Regions from separate parts of the Mesorhizobium sp. M7A.F.Ca.CA.004.04.2.1 genome, predicted to be linked through region 2. Evidence: riboswitches for the same ligand, from Rfam matches in the RefSeq annotation. Region 2 holds a riboswitch; the other holds the start of a gene.

Region 1 (8,475 bases), on a different contig from region 2:
GACGAAGCGCTCGTTCTTGACCGCGTCCGTTTCTTTCATCGCCGGGTGGGACTTCAGGAAATCAAGCAGTTTCCTGTAGCCGCCGCCGTCCTGGTAATCGAGCAGGATGAGGAATTGCGGATTGCGCGACGCCACCGTTTCCCAGTCCGTGTTGCCCCAGCTGGTCTCCATGTCGCCCATGATGTTGTCGCCGCCGGCGGCTGATATCATGGCGCTGGGGATGGCGAACTTGCCTGCTGTGAACGGTTTGTCCTCGCCGGAATCATAGAGAAACACTCGCGTACCCTTGCCGTTGCCGACCTTGGCGGTGATGTCGGCGAGCTGCTTCTTCCAGCCGGAGACAAGCTTCTCCGCCTCGGCCTCCTTGCCGAAAATCTTGCCCAGCTTTTCGACGTCGCCATAGAGCAGGTCCATCGAGGCGGCTGGGCGGCTCTTGTCGAGATGGACGCAGCTTTCCGTCAGCACCAGCGTCTTGATGCCGTGCGGAGCAAGCGTATCGGGTGTCACCTCGCCGCCCGGCTTCATGCCGTAATACCAGCCGGCGAAGAAGAAATCCGGCTCGACCGCGACGAGGTTTTCGAGCGTCGGATATTTCGGCGCCAGTTCCGGGATCGAACCCTGCTCGGCCTTGAATTCGGGACCCACCTTGTACCATCCGGTGATGCCGGTCAGGCCGACGATCGACGGCTGCAGTTTCAGCGCGAAAGCCATCTCGGCCATGTTGAGATCCTGGATGACGGCGCGCTTCGGCGGCGCATCGAAGGTCAGCGGCTTGCCGCAGCTGTCGACCGTGACCGGGAAGGCCAGGGCTGTCGAGGCCAGCAGCGAGAAGACAAGCGAAAAGGCCAGGCGTTTCACGGGTTTGCTCCTTGTGGATGGGATTGGGTCGACTACGAGATGGCTTCAATCACGTCGGCGGCGCGGCACGGTTCGGCACATCGAACACCGTCAGTTCGCGGTCTTCGGTCGGATGGCGCAGACGCAGCACATCGATGCCGAAAATCTCGCGGATCAGCTTTTGGGTCAGGGCTTCGCGCGGTGCGGCGAGCGCTTGCAGACGGGCATGGTTCATCACCGCCACCCTGGTGGCGAACGGTGCCACCAGCGCCAGATCGTGCAGCACCGCGATCACCGTCATCTCGAAGCCTGCCACGAGGTCGAGCAGTTCGCCGCGGGCACGCGGGTCGAGATGGTTGGTCGGCTCGTCGAGGAACAGGATTTTTGGCTGCTGGGCGATGGCGCGCGCAAGTTGGGCGCGCTGGCGCTCGCCGCCCGACAGCGAGCCGATGGTGCGGCCAAATAGCGGCAGCAGGCCGGTCCGGCGCAGTGCATCGACGACGATCTCGCGCTCCTCGCTCCTGCGCCGCAGCCCGGCGTGCGGAACCCGGCCAAGCTCGACATAGTCGATCACCGCCAGCCGCGGATCGGGCTGGTCGGTCTGGCCGACCACGGCAATGTGCAGCGCCCGTTCGGCGGCTGAAATCCTGTCCAGGCGGCGCCCGCCGAGCTTCACCTCGCCGGAGCTCGGACGCAGCATGCCCGACAGCATGCGCAGCAGCGTCGTCTTGCCGGCGCCGTTGGGACCGATGATGGCAAGGCGATCGCCGGCGGCCACCGAGAAGCTGACCGCCTGAACCAGATCCCGCCCATTCGCCGTGACGCAGAGGTCACGGGCTTCGAGAAGCGCTACGGTCATCGGCTGCTGCCCGCCGGCTTGCCGGGACGGCAAAGCGTATATACGACGATGCGATGGATGGAGCCGTCCAACTTTCCGTCACTTTCCAAAACTGGCGACGGAAGGAAGCTGGCGAACCGGCCGACAAGACCGGGATTCGCGTTTCCTCCCGGCACACCCCGTCCGGTCAACTCAGTGATGGCAGGTCTCCTGGCTCACGGGTCGTTGCGCCATCCAGCCTTCCCAGCCTTGCCGGCCAGTGGCATTCACGGATTTTGCTCGCCGCTTACAGTTGCGGGGGCAGCCACGGTCTCGACCTGAGCAGGCCTCACCGTGTTCCCTTTTCACCCCTCGCCTTTCGACTCGGGGACCATCACCGCTTCAGCGTAGATTTGCGCCGATCGCTTCGCAATGGATTTCTCGGACGGAGTGGTGGGCCAGCTAAGGGAAACAGGCATCGCATGCTCTCTTTATGTAATAATATAACATACCTAAGAGATGACGCCGGTCGCTGTCAAGCGAAAGCTCATGGGGCGGTTGGCCGGATGGCGACCGGCATCGGCGCAGATTGCACGGGATGCGCAATTTCGATCAAACTGGCTGCGCCAGGAAACGGCAGGATGATCTGGCCAATGCGAGGAGAAAATGGACCCGACCGAGAAAGCGCTGTGGTTCGTCGAAAGCCATCTGCCGGAGGCGATCTCGCTTGATGATGTCGCGCAAAACAGCGGCGTGTCGCGTTTTCATGTGACGCGCGCCTTCGGCGCCGCCACCGGCCGGTCGGTGATGGGCTACATGCGCTCACGCCGGCTGACCGAGGCGGCGCGCAAGCTGGCGGGCGGGGCGCCCGACATCCTCGCCGTCGCGCTCGACGCCGGCTACAACTCGCATGAGGCGTTCACCCGTGCCTTCCGCGATCAGTTCGGCACCACGCCGGAACTGGTGCGCGCGCAGGGCACACTCGACAAGCTCGACCTCGTGGAGCCGATCCTGATGGACCAGTCCCTCCTCACCAATCTCGAACCGCCGCGTTTCGAGACCAGCCGGCCGTTCCTGATCGCCGGCCTCGGCGAACGCTGCAGCTGCGAAACCAGCGCCGCCATCCCGATGCAGTGGCAGCGCTTCGGCCCCTATATCGGCAACATTCCGGGCGAGACCGGCGACGTCGCCTATGGCGTCTGCGTCAACGGCGACGATGCCGGCAATTTCGACTACATCGGCGGCGTCGAAGTGTCTGACTTCTCCGACCTGCCCAGGGACTTCTACCGGGTGCGGGTGCCGGCGCAGAAATATGCGGTCTTTGCCCACCGCGACCACATCTCGACCATCCGCCGGACGGTCAACACGATCTGGAACAAATGGCTGCCGGCCTCCGGGCATGAGATCGCGGACGCGCCGGAATTCGAACGCTACGGCCCCGAATTCGACCCGCGCAGCGGCAAGGGCGGGCTGGAGATCTGGATACCGGTGAAGGCGTAGTCGGTCAGGCCATCGGCAACGCCGGCCAGCGATCGGCGATCCGGCCGCCGGAAAACACCGCGATCGACCCGAACTGCTGCAGCACGGCTTCGCTCTGCGTCGGCCTTAGAAACGCGTAGTCGCCGGGCTTTGCGGTCGCGTCGGCGGGCAAGCCCATGAATTGCTGGTTGGAGGACAGGCCGAGCAGCCCGTTCGCCTTCATGCCTTCTGGGAAGACCGGCTCGGCCATCCACTTGCCGCCATAGAGGTAGCAACCCTTGCGCGGGAACCGGCCGAGCGCCTGCAGCAGGCGGGTGACGGCCGGCGGGCCGGGCAGCATCGGCTCGACCATTTTCAGGATCGGCGTGGCGATGAAGGCCGCCGGCTGGAAGCCGTCGAGGCCTGGCGTATCGAAGTCGCTGGGCAGCACAAAGGCCGAGCCCATCGAGACCTCATTGGCCGCGCCGCCATGATGAAGCAGCGCGGTCTTGCTGCCGCCGATGTTCAGGATGCGGCGCTGGTCGGCGCCGAGACAGGCGACGAACGCCGAGGCCTGCGCCGACGCCTTTGCCAATGCCTTTGCCGGTCCGCCGAAAAGGCCAGGAATGAGCGGCGCATGCGCCTCGTAGGCCATGACGCCTTCGCAATGCAGCCGGGCCGGCAACGCGCTCAACGCCTTCGACAAGGCCTCAGGATTGGCGAACCCGCCGCGATGCAGCCCGACATCGATCTCGAAAGCGATGCGCAGGCCGATGCCGAGTTCGTCTGCCAGCGCGCCATATTCCGCCAGTCTTTCCTCGCTGTCGATCAGCCAGCAGACGCGCGACCAGTCGGTATCGGCTTTCACCAGCGCCGCCCTTGCCGCGCCGATCGGCATCGGCTTGCCGTAGAGCAGATCGGCATCCGGGAACGCCTTCAGCACCGCCTCGCTGATCGGCGGGTGGAAGGTCATGAAGCGCTCACTGCCAAGCGCCTTGGCGATATACGCAAGCAGCGGCATGCACGCGAGCGATTTGTCGACCAGCCGCACGGCCAGGCCGGGATCCAGTCTCTCCTTGACCAGGGCAATGTTGCCGTCCAGCCGGTCGCGATCGAGCAGCAGGCAGGGCTGGAAGATGCCGGCGGTCTTCAGCGCATCCGAGAGGGTGGAAAAATAGGTGCTCATCATTCGATGCCGAACAAGCCGGCCATATAGGGCGAGACGAAGCGGTTTTGCGGATCGACGTCGCGGCGCACCGCCATGGCATCGTCCCAGCGCGGGTAGAGCTTTTTCAGATCCGCCGCTTTCAGGCTGTGCATCTTGCCCCAATGCGGCCGGCCGCCATATCTGCGGAAGATCGGCTCCGCCGCCCGCATGAACGGCAGAGGATCGTTCGCTGCATCATGGTGGATGGCGATGGAGCAGGTCAGCCTGTTGTAGAATGGCGAAAGCCAGAACTGGTCCGGCGCGACCGAGCGCACCTCCATCGGGAAATAGACCTCGAGAAAACGCTTCTCGGTCAGCTCGATGATCTCGGCCAACGCCTTCGGCCCTTCCTCGAACGGCAAATGATATTCCATCTCGTTGAACTTGGTCTGCCGGTCGCTGGCATAGACGTTGAGCCAGTCCTGCACGTAGTCCTCGGCGGGAAATCTGACGGCCGCCGAACGGATCAGGCGGCCACGCAGCGATGGCAGCCAGGCAAGTGAGGTGCGCAGCCGACGCAGCGTCCTCAAACCCGCCTCGTCCTCTTCCGGCGGCCGTGCGGTGGGTGCGGCGTCGCTGAAATCGCTGGCGATGAACTGCGCATAGCCGGAGAACGGAATGTAGTAGAATTCGGCCGAGCGATGCGCGGCCATCATCGCCTCGAAGTCGCGCAGCATCTCAGTGATCGGCAGCACATATTTGCGGCGGCGCAACCGGTAGGTCGCGATGTTGTTCAGCGTCACTTCGGTGAGCACGCCGAAAGCGCCGAGCGCGACGCCCATGGCGTGGATCATGTCCTGATCCCCTGCCCGCTTGAAGTCGCGGACCTTGCCAAGCCCGTCGACGATCTGCACCGTCTCCAGCTGCGTGTGATAGGCGCCGAGCGTCGGTCCCGAGCCATGCGTGGCGGTACCCAGCGCGCCGCCGATCGCCTGGCGGTCAATGTCGCCCATATTGGGCAGGCCCTGGCCAATGCCTTGCAGGATGCGCATCAGCGGGCCGAGCCGGGTCCCTGCCCGCACCCGCGCCCGATGTGTTTCGGCGTCGTGCGAGACCAGCCCTTCCAGCCTCTCCAGGGACAGGATCGTGCCTTGCGATTTCACCAGCGGCGTGAAGGAATGACCGGCACCGGCGACGCGCACCGGGCCAGGCGCGGTCCGGACGAGATCACCGAGTTCACCGGCATCGCCGGGGCTGGCGATCAGCTTGGGCTCGGCGCTTACAAAGCCCGACCAGTTGCTCCAAATGTTAGACATGCCACCTCCCCGCTCAGGCAACCGCACGACGGTGACGCGACACAAGGACGAAGAGACCGAGCAGCGCCACGCTGGCGACCGCGCTGGCGGCGGCGAATTCCGGCACCGGCCGGAAATCCTTGCCATCGATGAGCAGCGACGCCGCGATCGGCCCGATCGCCAGGCCGAAAAGCTGGGCTGCCGGCACCAGCAGCACAGCGGTCCGCGTCTCGTCGGCGGTGATCGCCAGACGTATCTGGTAGGGCACGATGAACAGCAGGATAAAGCCCATGGCCAAGGCAGCGACCCAGAACGTTGTCAGGCCAGGGCTACTGGCAAGAACCAGGGAGCTGACAAGCGCGACGACGCCGATCGCCGCGATGGCAAGGCGATAATCGATGCGCGCCTCGAACACGGTGGCCGTCATAGCACCCAGGACCTGCACGGCGAGGCTGGCCGAGACGATCAGGCCGACGGTGCGGCCATCGATGCCATACTGTGCGCCAAGCGGTTCCAGAAAGGCCCAGACCGCGCCGAAGAACATGAAATAGCAGAAGACGGACAGCAGCGCGGTCGTCGAGGGAAGCGTCAGCACATTGACCAGGTTCTCCTCCTTGGGCAGGTCGGCATAGTCACCGGGAACAGTGAAGGCGACCACCAGCGACACGACGCAGACGACGGCAAGAACGATGAAGCCGCCCGACGCCCCTGCGGCCGGGATGACATAGAGCGCCAGCAACAGGGCGAGCGCGCATTGCGCCAGCGTCTGCATGGTGACGAAATAGCCGCCGATGCGCTCGGCGCGCCGCGAGCGGGCGATCAGTTCGGTGGCGATGGCGACCAGACCGCCCTCGGCGAGCCCGGCCAGGGCGCGGGCCGCAATCAGCGTGCTGGTGCTCGCGGCATAGGCCGTCCACACATTGACCAGCGCCAGCAGCAGCAGAAGGACGGCACTTTTCCAGCGCATGTGGTGCGCCGAAAGCAGCATCGCCACGACAGCCGAACCGATGGCAATAGCGATCATCTCGGCTGTGGCGACCAGCGCCAGTTCGTCGCCGCTGACATGGCCTTCGGTGTAGAGAGCTCCGAGCAGCACCGGCTGCAGGCCGAGGATGAGCAGGCCGACCGAACCGATCCACAAGGCCGAGGCGAGCTGCCAGCCGGTCGGATTGCCGACCAGCCAGTCGCCACTGCCTGCGTGGCCGGTATCTGTCGAAGCCAAAGGCGCCTCCCAACGTCCTTGCCGTGCGGCAAAAAAGCTGACAACCTGTCAGTATTTCAGAAACTGATACTTGATCATATTTTCTTGTCAACCGGAATTTGGGAAGCCGTGCGAAAGATCGGTGCATGACGGAATTGAAGAGAATGGCGACCGAGCCGAGGCGCAGGCCCAAGCAGGAACGCAGCCGCGAGCGCATCGACGCGATCCTGTCGACGACCATGCGGCTGATCGGGGAAAAGGGTATCGACGCCGTCACCATGAAGGAAGTCGGCATGCTGGCGGGCGGGCCGATCGCCACCGTCTACCACTATTTTCCCAACAAATCGGCGATCCTGGCGATGCTCTATGAGCGGTTTTCAGAGGTCAGCCGGGCACGGCTGACCACGATCATCGCCGAAATCCGCGAGGCGAACGACGTGATCGTGGCCGCTGACCGGCTGCTCGATGATTATCTCAGCCGTGTCGCCGGCGATCCGGCCATCCAGGATCTGCAGAACGCCATCCAGGCCGACAAGGCGCTCAAAAACCTCGACATCGCCGAAACCCGACACCAGGCCCAAATGTTCTGCGACCACGTCATCGCCTTGCTCGAGCCCGAGAGGCGCGAGCAGTTCGAACGCATGGTCCTGCTGATCTTCCAGCTCGCCGGCGGCGTGGTGCGCCTGGCGCTCGCCGAGGGCGAAGCGGAAAGCCGCCAGACCATCGAGGATTACCGGTCTATCATTCACACGCAGCTGCGACTGTTTCTCTAGGGCGTCCGCGGCGATCTCAGCCGCGCCTATTTCGCCCGATGGATGAGGCCTTCGAAGCCGTGAGTCAGATCGGAAGCGCCGGCCGCGAACATCTTGACGAGGTTTTGCGGACGGCCGGGAGTCTTGTTTGCGTCGAGGAGGACGGCCCTGCCCTCATGCATGACGAAATCGAATTTTCCATAGTCAAAGCCGAGTTCACGCCGACGCTCACGCAATTCGTCGGGCACCGGGACGGGCTCGCGCCGGATCGTCTCTGATGCCTTGACCAGGCGGTTCGGGGAGACGTAGCGGGTGCAGCGCTCGCGCTCTCCGCAAAACACCCAGAAACGAACAGCAAAACCGTCGGGTTCTCTCTCCGGAATGAACTTTTCCACGACGAGATCGTCGCAATCAAAGACGCCATCTGGAACGTCGCCGAGAGATCCATGGACCTCATAAGGATGCAAGGCTGGCAAGCGCGGAAACGGCTGCTGTTTCCCGGCACGCTCGGATCGCCGGTTGAGGAGCGTCTCCGGAATACCCCGATTGTTGAGATTGCTTTTGACGATCACCTGACCTTGCCAGCTGTCGGTTCTGTCGACCAATGCGCCGCTGATCCGCCGCTTGGATATGTCGGCGGCGCCGATGTTGAGGCAGAAGGCAAAACTCCGGGCGTAGTCGACATAGTCCGTGGGCGTCACCGTGGCATCGACATGCAATACCGCCATATCGCCGCTGACCGGCTTCGACAGGCCTTGCTGAACCTGAACCGAGTGGCCGCGCCTTTTCAATTCCGCAAGAATGTCGAACAGCATGTATGGGCTGCTCCTGCGCAGCAGGATGTCGCGCCTGCCCAGGAACCTGTCATGCTCGTGCGTTATCACAACGATGCGCGCCACTATCTACCTCTTGGACCGTCTGTAAATTCTTGAAATGTCTTGGCTTGTCCGACGACCTCTATTAAGCCC
Region 2 (10,605 bases):
TGGCGATCCAGCCGCCCCTGATCGAAGGACCGGCAGGGCCGGTGACGGTGACGATCTTCACCATCACCATGCTGCTTGCCTACGACATTTCGTACTATCTCTATCACGTCGCCCAGCACCGCTACCCGGTGCTGTGGGAACTGCACAAGGTTCACCATTCGGCCGAGGTGATGGTCGGCATCACCAAGGATCGCGTCCACCCGCTCGACGAATTGATGAACCGGGCCTGGGACGGCGTCATTCCCGGCATCTGCTTCGGCATCTGGTCGCTGGTGTCGCTGAACCTCGTCGAGCTGACGGTCTTCGGCGTCAACGTCTACATCATACGCAACATCCTGATGATGGATTTCGTCAGGCACACGCATTTCAAGATCTCGTTTGGACCGTTGAACAATCTGATCCTGTGCCCGCACTGGCATCAGCTGCACCACAGCACCGACCCGCGCCACTACGACAAGAACTTCGGGCTGCTCTTCTCGTTCTGGGATCGGCTCTTCGGAACCCTGTGCGTTCCGAGACCCGACGAGGACTTCAAGTTCGGTTTGATCGAACGCAACGTGCGCGACTACCAGTCGCTCGCAGGCCTCTATGTCCTGCCGCTGAAGCGGATGTGGCGGCAGATCGCCAGACATTTCCGCACCGACAAGCCCGAGCCACAGCAATCGCCGCAAAGGGGGAAGCCATGAACGGACCCGCCGTGTTCCGGATGCCGCGAACGCACCGGATCGAAATTGCGACCTCGCCAGCGCGACTGGCAGAAATCGCGCCCGCCTGGGCAGCGCTCTGGCAACGCGCCGGCGGCCTCGTTTTCCAGCATCCCGACTGGATCTCGGCCTGGTGGCACACCACACCGCATCAGGACCGTCGCGGTCTCAGGATCGGCCTGGTCTGGAGCGGCGAGCGTCTCGAGGCCGTCATTGCGCTCGCGACCTTCTGGCGCTCGGGCATCCGTATGCTGGAATGGGCGGCGAAAGATCACTGCGACTATGGCGATGTCCTGGTTGCTCCCGATGCCGAGCCACAGATCCTGCCGCAACTCTGGCAACATATCCTCGACGATGGCGGCTTCGATCTTGCCTACCTCAATCGTCTGTTGCCTGATGCCCGATTCCGGACCCTGCTTGGTCCCGCCGCCCCAGGCCAGAGCAATATCTTGCAGCCAAGCCACCGCAGCGAGGTCAGCTATCGAGTTTCCGGCGCCGGGCAACGCGGCGCACAATGGTTTGAAAGCCAGTCGAAGAAAACTCGGCAAAACTATCGCCGTGGCTACAAATTCATGGAGGAAGGCGGCGCGCTGCGTTTCCGCCTGATGGATGCACACGAAGCCCGCGAGCCGGTGCTGGAGCGCGTCGCCGCGCTGAAGCGGTTGTGGCTTGCAAAACACGGCCGCGTTTCGGACCTCTTCGACGAAGGCTCCCCCGCGCTGGCGGCACTCATATCCGTTCTGGCCAAGCTTGGATTGCTGCGCATCTTCGTGCTCGAACGCGAAGACGAGATCATCGCCATCTCGATCAATTTCGAGCAGCATGGAACGATGATGGCTTTCGTCACCACCTATGATCCGGCCTTCGAACGGGCCTCGCCGGGGATGGTCTTGATGATGGATTACATCCAGTGGTCGTTTGACCGGGGCTTGACCACGATCGATTTTCTCTGCGGCGGCGAGGATTTCAAGCGCCGCTTTGCGACGCATTCGGTGATCTTGTCGTCGGTGGTGGGTGGACGAAACCTGCGCGGACGCCTAGCCGCCCTGGCAGACCGCGCCCGCCACGCGGCGCAATCCTGGCGCCCCGAGAAATCGGCGCAGCAAGCGGAGCTGGTTGCGGCGGAGTAGCATTGCCGACGCTTTTTAGATCGCCTGCACAGCGGCAAGCGCGAAACGATCGGGCAATCCCGATCAAGGCTTGCTGTCTTCAGCTCAGAATACGGTTCGCGAAACCGGGCGCTCGACGGCTGGAGACAAGCCATCCTCACGGCCGCCCGAAGCTTGCTCGCGTGCAGGCTCGATGGCACCCGCAGGCGCGGGAACAGGGGCCGGCAGAACCACCAATTGCGGCACCTGCTTGAAGGAAAAGCCGCCGCGGATGTCGCCCATCTTGCCGGCGATGATGCCCATCGCCGCCTTTTCGAGGCTGCGGTCATAGCGCGTTTCGGCTGTGGCCGGCGCGATGATAACGGCGCAAAGTGCTGCGCCGCACAGAAGCGTTTTCATTGTTGTTGTCTCCCTGCCTGATCACGATCTAGCAGGGCGCCATTGAAAAACGGCCAAGAGACACGGTAAGCAAAGCGCCAAATGGCAGCGTAAACAATGCCTTAAGATCGCTTGCCGGCAAACTAATTCAAGTCTTTGAGACTTTGATTCAGGCGCGCTGGGATTCAGGCGCGCTGGGCGTGGACTGTGTGCCCGAGTGCCACGAACACGGTGCGCACGATGCCGGCGGCATCGAGCCCGGCATCGGCATACATCTTTTCCGGCTTGGCGTGGTCGCTGAACGCGTCGGGCAGCACCAGCGGACGCACCTTCAGGCCGCTTTCCAGCAGGCCCTCATGGGCAAGGAACTGCAGCACGTGGCTGGCGAAGCCGCCGACGGCGCCCTCCTCCACCGTCACCAGCACCTCATGCGAGCGGGCCAGCCGCCGGATCAGATCCTGGTCGAGCGGCTTGGCGAAACGGGCGTCGGCGACCGTGGTGGACAGCCCGGCAGCACCTAGCTCCTCCGCGGCGATCAGGCAATCCTGCAGCCGCGTGCCGAAAGACAGCAATGCAACCTTGGTACCCTCCTTGACGATGCGGCCCTTGCCGATTTCGAGAACCGAGCCGCGCTCCGGCATGTCGACGCCGACGCCATTGCCGCGCGGATAGCGGAAGGCGATCGGACCCTCATCATAGCTCGCCGCGGTGCGCACCATGTGGCGCAGCTCCGCCTCGTCGGCGGCCGCCATGACGACGAAACCCGGCAGTGTCGCCAGGAAGGTGGTGTCGAAGGCGCCGCAATGGGTCGCGCCATCGGCGCCGACGAAACCGGCGCGGTCGATGGGAAACCGCACCGGCAATTTCTGAATAGCGACGTCGTGGACGACCTGGTCGTAGGCGCGCTGCAGGAAGGTGGAATAGATGGCCGCGAACGGCTTGCAGCCTTCGGTGGCAAGGCCGGCGGCGAAGGTCACCGCGTGCTGTTCGGCGATGCCGACATCGAAGGTGCGCGATGGGAACGCTTCACCGAACAGGTCGAGGCCGGTGCCGCTCGGCATGGCGGCCGTGACGGCGACGATGCGGTCGTCCTCGCGGCCCTCCTGGACCAGGCTTTCGGCGAACACCTTGGTGTAGGCCGGTGCGTTGGCTGGCGCCTTGGCCTGCGCGCCGGTGATGACGTCGAACTTGTTGACGCCGTGATATTTGTCGGCGGCGGCTTCGGCCGGCGCATAGCCCTTGCCCTTCTGGGTGACGACATGGATGAGCACCGGGCCTTCGCCATTGTCGCGGACATTTTTCAGGACCGGGATCAGGTGCTCCAGATTGTGGCCGTCTATGGGGCCGATGTGATAGAAGCCGAGTTCCTCGAACAGCGTGCCGCCGGTGACATAGCCGCGTGCATGCTCGACCGCCCTTGTGATCGCACGATCCGCGCGCTTGCCGAGATAGGACGTCAGTTTCTTGCCGAAATCGCGCAGGCCGATATAGGCCTTGCCGGAGGCCAGCCGCGCCAGATAGGCGCTCATCGCGCCGGTCGGCGGCGCGATCGACATGTCGTTGTCATTGAGAATGACGATCAGCCGTGCATCGAGCGCACCGGCATTGTTCATCGCCTCATAGGCCATGCCGGCAGACATGGCGCCATCGCCGATGACGGCAATGACGCTGTTGCGGCCGCCGGAGAGATCGCGGGCGGCGGCCATGCCGAGGCCGGCCGATATCGATGTCGAGGAGTGGGCGGCGCCGAAGGGATCGTACTCGCTCTCGGCGCGGCGGGTGAAGCCGGACAGACCGCCTTCCTGGCGCAGCGTGCGGATACGGTCGCGGCGGCCGGTCAGGATCTTGTGCGGATAGGCCTGGTGGCCGACATCCCAGATCAGCCTGTCATCGGGGGTGTTGAAGACATAGTGCAGCGCCACTGTCAGCTCGACCACGCCAAGCCCGGCGCCCAGATGACCACCCGTGCGGGAGACGGCGTCGACCAGCTCGGCGCGAAGCTCGGACGCCAATTGCGGCAGTTCACTTTCCGCAAGCGTGCGCAGGTCGGCCGGGATGCGGACCTTGTCGAGAAGCGGCGTATGCGGCGTTGCGTTCACTGTGCTCGGGCTTTCGGTTGATGGGCGAATAGGCCGCCGGCCGGCGAAAGTAAATGCGTGTCAGTGACGCGGATCAGGCCCTAGTCTTTTGTCTATGCATTTCGTTCTGCCACTTTCCGGCGACGGGCATCAGCTTTCCGGCAGCGGGATGAACTCTTCCTCGTCTCCGGGAACGATGTCGAAGCGGCCCGCCTTCCATTCTTGCTTGGCCTGTTCGATGCGCTCCTTCGATGAGGAGACGAAATTCCACCAGATATAACGCTTCGAACCAAGAGAGGCGCCGCCGAACAGCATGAAATGCGCGCCGGTCAGCGACGACACGACGATCTCGTCACCGGGACGGAACACCAGCAGCCGTTCGGCTGGGAACACATCGCCCGAAATCGAGACCTCGCCCTCCAGCGTGTAAATGGCGCGTTCTTCCGCATCGGCCGGGATTTTCACGCTGGCGCCGGGCGCCAGGCGCAGGTCGGCGTAGAGCGTCTCCGAGTCGGCCCTGACCGGCGACCGCAACCCCTGGAAATCGCCGATGATGAGGCGCCCGTTGACGCCTTCGGCATCGATCTCGGGAAGCCTGAGCGCTCCTGTGTTCTCGAAAACCGGTGCCACCTCTTCCTTGTCGTCCGGCAGCGCCAGCCATGTCTGCAGACCGGATACCGACATCGGCGCGCCACGCAGTTCCTCCGGCGTACGCTCCGAATGGACGATGCCGCGGCCAGCGGTCATCAAATTCACGTCGCCGGGCTGAATGACCATTTCGGTGCCGAGTGAATCGCGGTGCCGGATCTTGCCGTCGAACAGATAGGTGACCGTCGACAGGCCGATATGCGGATGCGGACGGACGTCGAGCGCCTGGCCGGCCCGCAGGATGGCAGGACCCATGCGGTCGAAGAAGATGAACGGCCCGACCAGCCGCCTTTTTGCCGTCGGCAGGGCACGGCGCACCTGAAAACCGCCGATGTCCTTGGCGTTCGGAATGACCATCAATTCGATCTGGTCGCTGGCAAAGGCGTCGCCTGCCTCAGGGTCTTTCCCGGGGAAGAAGCTCATGGACTCTCCTTGTCGGCCGTCGAAGGCCGCCTGGCCGCGTCAGGCAAAGCGGATCGCCGCCTTTGCCCGCAGCTTGGCCGCCACCTCTTCGCGATTACGCGGATGCTGATGGGTTTCCAGGGAATCGAGCAGTTCGCGCGCCGAGGCCGCGATGGCTTCGACGGCATGGTCGAAGGCGTGCTGGTTCTGCTTCGAGGGTCGCGTCGTTCCGCTCAGCTTGCGGACGAACTGAAGAGCCGCGTCGCGCACCTCGTCAGGGGTTGCCGGCGGATCAAAATTGAACAGGGTCTTGATGTTTCTGCACATCGCTTCCGTATCTCCTCTTGTCCTTGAGCTGTTTCAATCGGGACGAGTTATATCCTCGATCATGATCATGTCCAAAAACCGGTGAGGCGAGCCTATGTTCGGACCGGGCCTCAATCCGCGTCGAGCGGCTCCGTTCCGACCGGCTTGCCGTCGCGCGACAGCCTGATCTTCTCGACCTTGTCCTCGGCGGCCTTCAGCAGCCGGTCGCAATGCGCCTTCAGCGCCTCGCCACGTTCATAGATCTTGATCGACTGGTCGAGCGGCACGTCGCCACGCTCCAGATCATCGACGATCTTCTCCAGCGCATCGAGTGCCTGCTCGAAGCTCATCGCCTTGACGTCTTCGTTGGTCTCATCGGCCATCATTCATCCTTTCATCAGTCGCCCGACATGGGCGGCGACCGAAAATGCCAATCCCTGCAGATCGTAGCCGCCCTCGAGCAGGCTGACGAGCCGGTTGCCGCTGTGGCGTGCCGCGCGCTGCATCAGTTGGCCGGTCGCCCAATCGAAATCATCCTCGGTCAGATTGATCTCGGCCAGCGGATCGCGGTGGTGCGCGTCGAACCCCGCCGAAATGATAATCAGGTCGGGCGCGAAATTGTCGAGCGCGGGCAGGACGCGCGACAGGAAGGCATCGCGAAACACCTCGCTGCCAGTCTGCGGCGCCAGCGGCGCGTTGACGATGTTGCCGGCGCCCGTTTCGTTCTTCGCTCCGGTGCCGGGATAAAGCGGCATCTGGTGTGTCGAGCAATAGAGCACCGACGGATCGTCCCAGAAAATGTCCTGCGTGCCATTGCCGTGATGCACGTCCCAGTCGACGATGGCAACGCGTTCGACACCGTGTTTCTTCTGCGCATAACGCGCCGCGATCGCCGCCGTGTTGAACAGGCAGAAGCCCATGGCCGTGGTCTTTTCGGCATGATGGCCGGGCGGCCGGGCGGCGACGAAGACGTTGTCGGCGCGGCCCGAAAAGACGTCATCGACGGCGGCGTTGGCGGCGCCGATCGCGGTGATCGCCGCTTGCCAGCTCTTCGGACTGGCAGTGGTGTCGGCATCGATGCGGGCAATCCCCTCGTCGGGAATGGCGGCGCGCACGCGGGCGACGAAATCGGCGGGATGCGCGTAGAGGATGGTGGCCTCGTCGCCTTCCGGCGCCTGGATACGATCGAGCCCGGCAAAGGCTTCCTCATCGAGCACGCGCTCGATGGCACGCAAGCGGTCGGGCCGCTCGGGATGTCCGGGCGGCGTGAGATGCTCGAGGAAGATCGGATGGGTGTAGAGACGGGTGGTCATCGTCCTAATCTAGTGACCCGGATCGACAAAGGCCATGCACGGGCGGCCGATGACTGGGGAAAATCGCGACTGCGTCCATTCGCGTCGCTGCAAGCATTGGCGTCCTCAGCACTTCGGCGTAAGGTTTTTGGTACTGCCTGGTGCCCGCCGCAAGCGGGAGAATCGGGAACACGGTTGAATTCCGTGGCGTGCCCAACGCTGTGAGGGGGACCGCGCCGGTAAATGCCACTGTCGATGACGGGAAGGCACCGGACGCGGGTTGATCCCGAGCCAGAAGACCGGCCTGGCAGGCATCGTCATCCGCATGGTCAGGCGGATGATATCAATTGCAATCGCAAGGGGACAAGCGATGCCGGAACACCTGACCGCTGCTGTTGGCGACGGATTTGACCAGAGTGCGCGCGATGCGGTCTATCGCGCCATGTTCACACGGCGCGACGTGCGCAGCCATTTCCTGCCCACCGCGATCGATGACGACGTGCTGGCGCGGCTGCTGCTTGCTGCCCATCACGCGCCATCGGTCGGCTTCATGCAGCCATGGAATTTCATTGTCATTCGTGACATCGAGCGACGGGCGGAGGTGCGCGACCTGTTCCTGGCCGCGCGCGAGCAGGAACTGCCGGCGATCGACGAAGAGCGGCAGGAACTCTACCGCAAGCTCAAGCTGGAAGGCATCTGCGAAAGCGCGCTCAACATCTGCATCACCTGCGACCGGCAGCGCTCGAAGGGTTCGCCGCTGGGACGCTGGCACAATCCGGAGATGGATCTCTACAGCACCGTCTGCGCGGTGCAGAATTTCTGGCTGGCCGCGCGTGCCGAGGGCGTCGGTGTAGGCTGGGTCAGCATCATCGAAGCGCAGGCGCTAAAGCGGCTGTTGGCCATTCCGGACCACGTAACGCCGATCGCCTATCTCTGCGTCGGCCGTGTTTCCGAGTTCGCTCCCAAACCGGACCTTGAAACGCATGGCTGGGGACGGCGGCTGCCGCTGCCGGAGCTGATCATGAGCGAGACCTTTTCCGGGCAAGGCGAGACACAGCTCAAATCCACCGTGGCGCGCCTCAACACCGTTTCTGCCTCACCAGACATCACCCGCCCGGCCGATCAGGGTGTGGCGCCGGCCGTAGCCCAGCGCGAACCGCCGAAGGAGGCGAGCGCCTTGTCCTTGAGCTCCCTGAACTTCGACGACGCCTCGGCCAGCCGGGCGTCCCAGGCCGGATCCGGCACCTGGCCCGCGATGGTCTTGAAATAGACCTGCATCAGGCAGGCGATGGCGAAGGGTTCAATGAATGCCGCCTTGAATGCCCAGGCGAAGACGATGGCGAGCACAAAAGCCCAGCCGGCGAGCTGGCCAGGCATCAGGAACAGAATCGCGCCGGCAGGCGCCAGCATCATCAGAAAGATGATGAACGACACGCCCCACATGATGACCGCCAGCCAGACGGCGTTCTTGACCATGACCTTGCCGTTCTGGGCATAGAGCACGACGCCCTGGCGCGCCGTCTCGAAGGGCGAGGCTGAATTGATGCGGATGTTGTAGCCGAGGATGATCTCGTCGACATAGGTCAGCGACAGGCGGATCACCGTGTTGATGAAGGAGACCAGGCCGCTCAGGCCCGGTATCGGCAGGAAGGCGGCGATGCCGCCGAGCAGGCCGGTGATGGCGCGGATGGCGCCCTTGACGAGTTGGTCGACGACGAAAAGGATGTTGGCCTCGGCGAAACGCTGGGTCACGATATCCCTGGCATAGGCGATCTGGTCCTGACGCCGGGAATGTCGCGGCCGTCGATCAGATGAACCATGACGGCGATGTGGCCGGCCTTGACGACATAGAGGATGTATTCGCGGATCCAATACACAGCGATCGAGACGAGGCCAAACCCGACCACGCCGCCCCACAGGGCAAAGGACATGGGCCCGTCGGGATCAGTGGAGATATGGCCGACGCCATAGCCGACCGAGGCGCCGGTGCCCGTCGCCATAATGTAGGCCAGCGTGATGCCGAAATAGACGATCATGCGAAAGACGATGAACGGCCAGGTCCGCATCATGATGGACACCGACCGGCCGATCTCAAAATCCCACATGTGCCCCGAATCTCCGCCTCAGAGATGGTGGAAGAGGATGGACTCAACCCGGCGATTGTCAATTGCCGGCCCTGACGCCAAAGGGCAACGAATTCGGGCTAACGGGTTTCTTCGGAGCCTTCGCCGGCGCGTAGGCTGACGGAGCATCAAACGAAAAACCCGCCTGTGCGGCGGGTCACTGGCGCAAATCAGCACCATGGACGAATATGTACCTTAGCTGAGGTCACCGAGTCAAGAAAAAATTCCTATCGGGAACAGCTGCCGGCACGAAAGCTCCGGTGGGAACTTCAATTCGACTGCGGGTCCGGCTTCTTGAGCAGGCCTTCGAGCAGTTGCTTGAACGCCGTCACCACCTTCTTCGACGTCGCTTCGGGGTCGCTCGAATTGGCGATCCGTTGCGCTGCCTGGCTGCTCGCTCCGTTGATCAGTCGCGAGGCCGTCTCGGGGTCGAGGCTGGAGACAACGACCCCCTCCTCCTGCAGCGCGGTCAGATGGTCGGTCATTGAAGCGATGCACGCACTGCAATTCGGCCATTGCGCTGGATCCCCCAGCACGGCCGGGCCATCCCGGAACATGATGCGCTGGATTTCCGGCTCCAGCGCCATCTCGATATAGGTCGAGCACTCGTCGACGAAATGCTGCCAACGGGTCGGCGCTCTCGACGCGACCTCATTGATGCGCGCCGCCATCTCGCCGTCAATCTGGGCTATGACCGCCTGCAGCAGCCCCTTTTTGTCGCCGAAATGATGATAGAGCGCGCCGCGCGTCAGCCCGGCCGAAGCGGTGAAATCATCCATCGAGGCTTCCGCATAGCCTGTTGTGCCGAAGGCATGACGGGCCGCCGCGATCAGCTTGGCGCGCGTCTCGGCGATCATCTCCTTGCGGGGTCTGTGCATGGCTTCTGGCCCTATTCACATACGCAACGTATGCCAATTGACATACGCGACGTATGGTCTATTTAATGATCATACGCTCCGTATGTAATTGTCCAATCGTCCTTTGTCGAGGAACCAACCGATGCAAAATCCCTACGCGGAAATCTTTCGTGCCCCGGGAGCCAAGGGCTTTGCGGCCGCCGGCTTCATGGCGCGCCTGCCGATCGCCATGGCGCCCATCGGCATCGTGGCGATGCTGTCGCAGACGCGTGGCGAATACTGGCTGGCCGGAGCCGTCTCGGCGACATACGCGCTGGCCAACGCCTTCGTCGCGCCGCAGATATCGAGACTGGTGGACCGCCTGGGCCAGACACGAATCGTGGTGCCCACCACCATCATCGCGGTGCTGGCTTTCGCGGTCCTGATAGCGGCGGCCAACCAGGACTGGCCGGTTTGGACTCTGTTCGTATCGGCACTGCTGGCCGCCGCCATGCCAAGCATACCGGCGATGGTGCGCGCGCGCTGGACGGAGATTTTCCGGGGGCGGCCGCAGATGAACACCGCATTCGCCTTCGAGTCCGTGGCCGATGAACTGGTCTATATCGCCGGGGCATCGCTATCGGTCGGCCTGAGTGCCGCCCTGTTCCCGGAAGCCGGCGTTCTGGTGAGCACATTATTTCTCGCATTCGGATCAGCGGCCTTCATCCT

Evidence for each region. A riboswitch is a leader RNA that binds a small molecule or an ion and turns the genes downstream of it on or off. The one in region 2 is predicted to bind cobalamin.
Region 1: another riboswitch for cobalamin. It lies ahead of EN893_RS08020 (ABC transporter ATP-binding protein); the one in region 2 lies ahead of bluB (5,6-dimethylbenzimidazole synthase).

The regions. Positions count from the first base shown of each region.
Region 1 is NZ_RZPH01000117.1:390-8,864, reverse strand. Features, by position in the region: gene EN893_RS08025 (ABC transporter substrate-binding protein) at 1-858, opposite strand, end outside; gene EN893_RS08020 (ABC transporter ATP-binding protein) at 908-1,696, opposite strand; cobalamin riboswitch at 1,858-2,065, opposite strand; gene EN893_RS08015 (AraC family transcriptional regulator) at 2,321-3,154, shown strand; gene EN893_RS08010 (DSD1 family PLP-dependent enzyme) at 3,159-4,298, opposite strand; gene EN893_RS08005 (D-arabinono-1,4-lactone oxidase) at 4,298-5,575, opposite strand; gene EN893_RS08000 (MFS transporter) at 5,589-6,776, opposite strand; gene EN893_RS07995 (TetR/AcrR family transcriptional regulator) at 6,902-7,528, shown strand; gene EN893_RS39075 (hypothetical protein) at 7,555-7,902, opposite strand; gene EN893_RS39070 (hypothetical protein) at 7,954-8,439, shown strand.
Region 2 is NZ_RZPH01000033.1:3,140-13,744, reverse strand. Features, by position in the region: gene EN893_RS03205 (sterol desaturase family protein) at 1-686, shown strand, start outside; gene EN893_RS03200 (GNAT family N-acetyltransferase) at 953-1,834, shown strand; gene EN893_RS03195 (hypothetical protein) at 1,919-2,212, opposite strand; gene dxs (1-deoxy-D-xylulose-5-phosphate synthase) at 2,377-4,290, opposite strand; gene EN893_RS03185 (pirin family protein) at 4,420-5,340, opposite strand; gene EN893_RS03180 (DUF2277 domain-containing protein) at 5,380-5,646, opposite strand; gene EN893_RS03175 (exodeoxyribonuclease VII small subunit) at 5,757-6,008, opposite strand; gene EN893_RS03170 (histone deacetylase family protein) at 6,012-6,938, opposite strand; cobalamin riboswitch at 7,060-7,240, shown strand; partial or broken gene bluB (5,6-dimethylbenzimidazole synthase) at 7,243-7,917, shown strand; partial or broken gene EN893_RS03160 (hypothetical protein) at 8,040-9,022, opposite strand; gene EN893_RS03155 (TetR/AcrR family transcriptional regulator) at 9,310-9,918, opposite strand; gene EN893_RS03150 (MFS transporter) at 10,040-10,605, shown strand, end outside.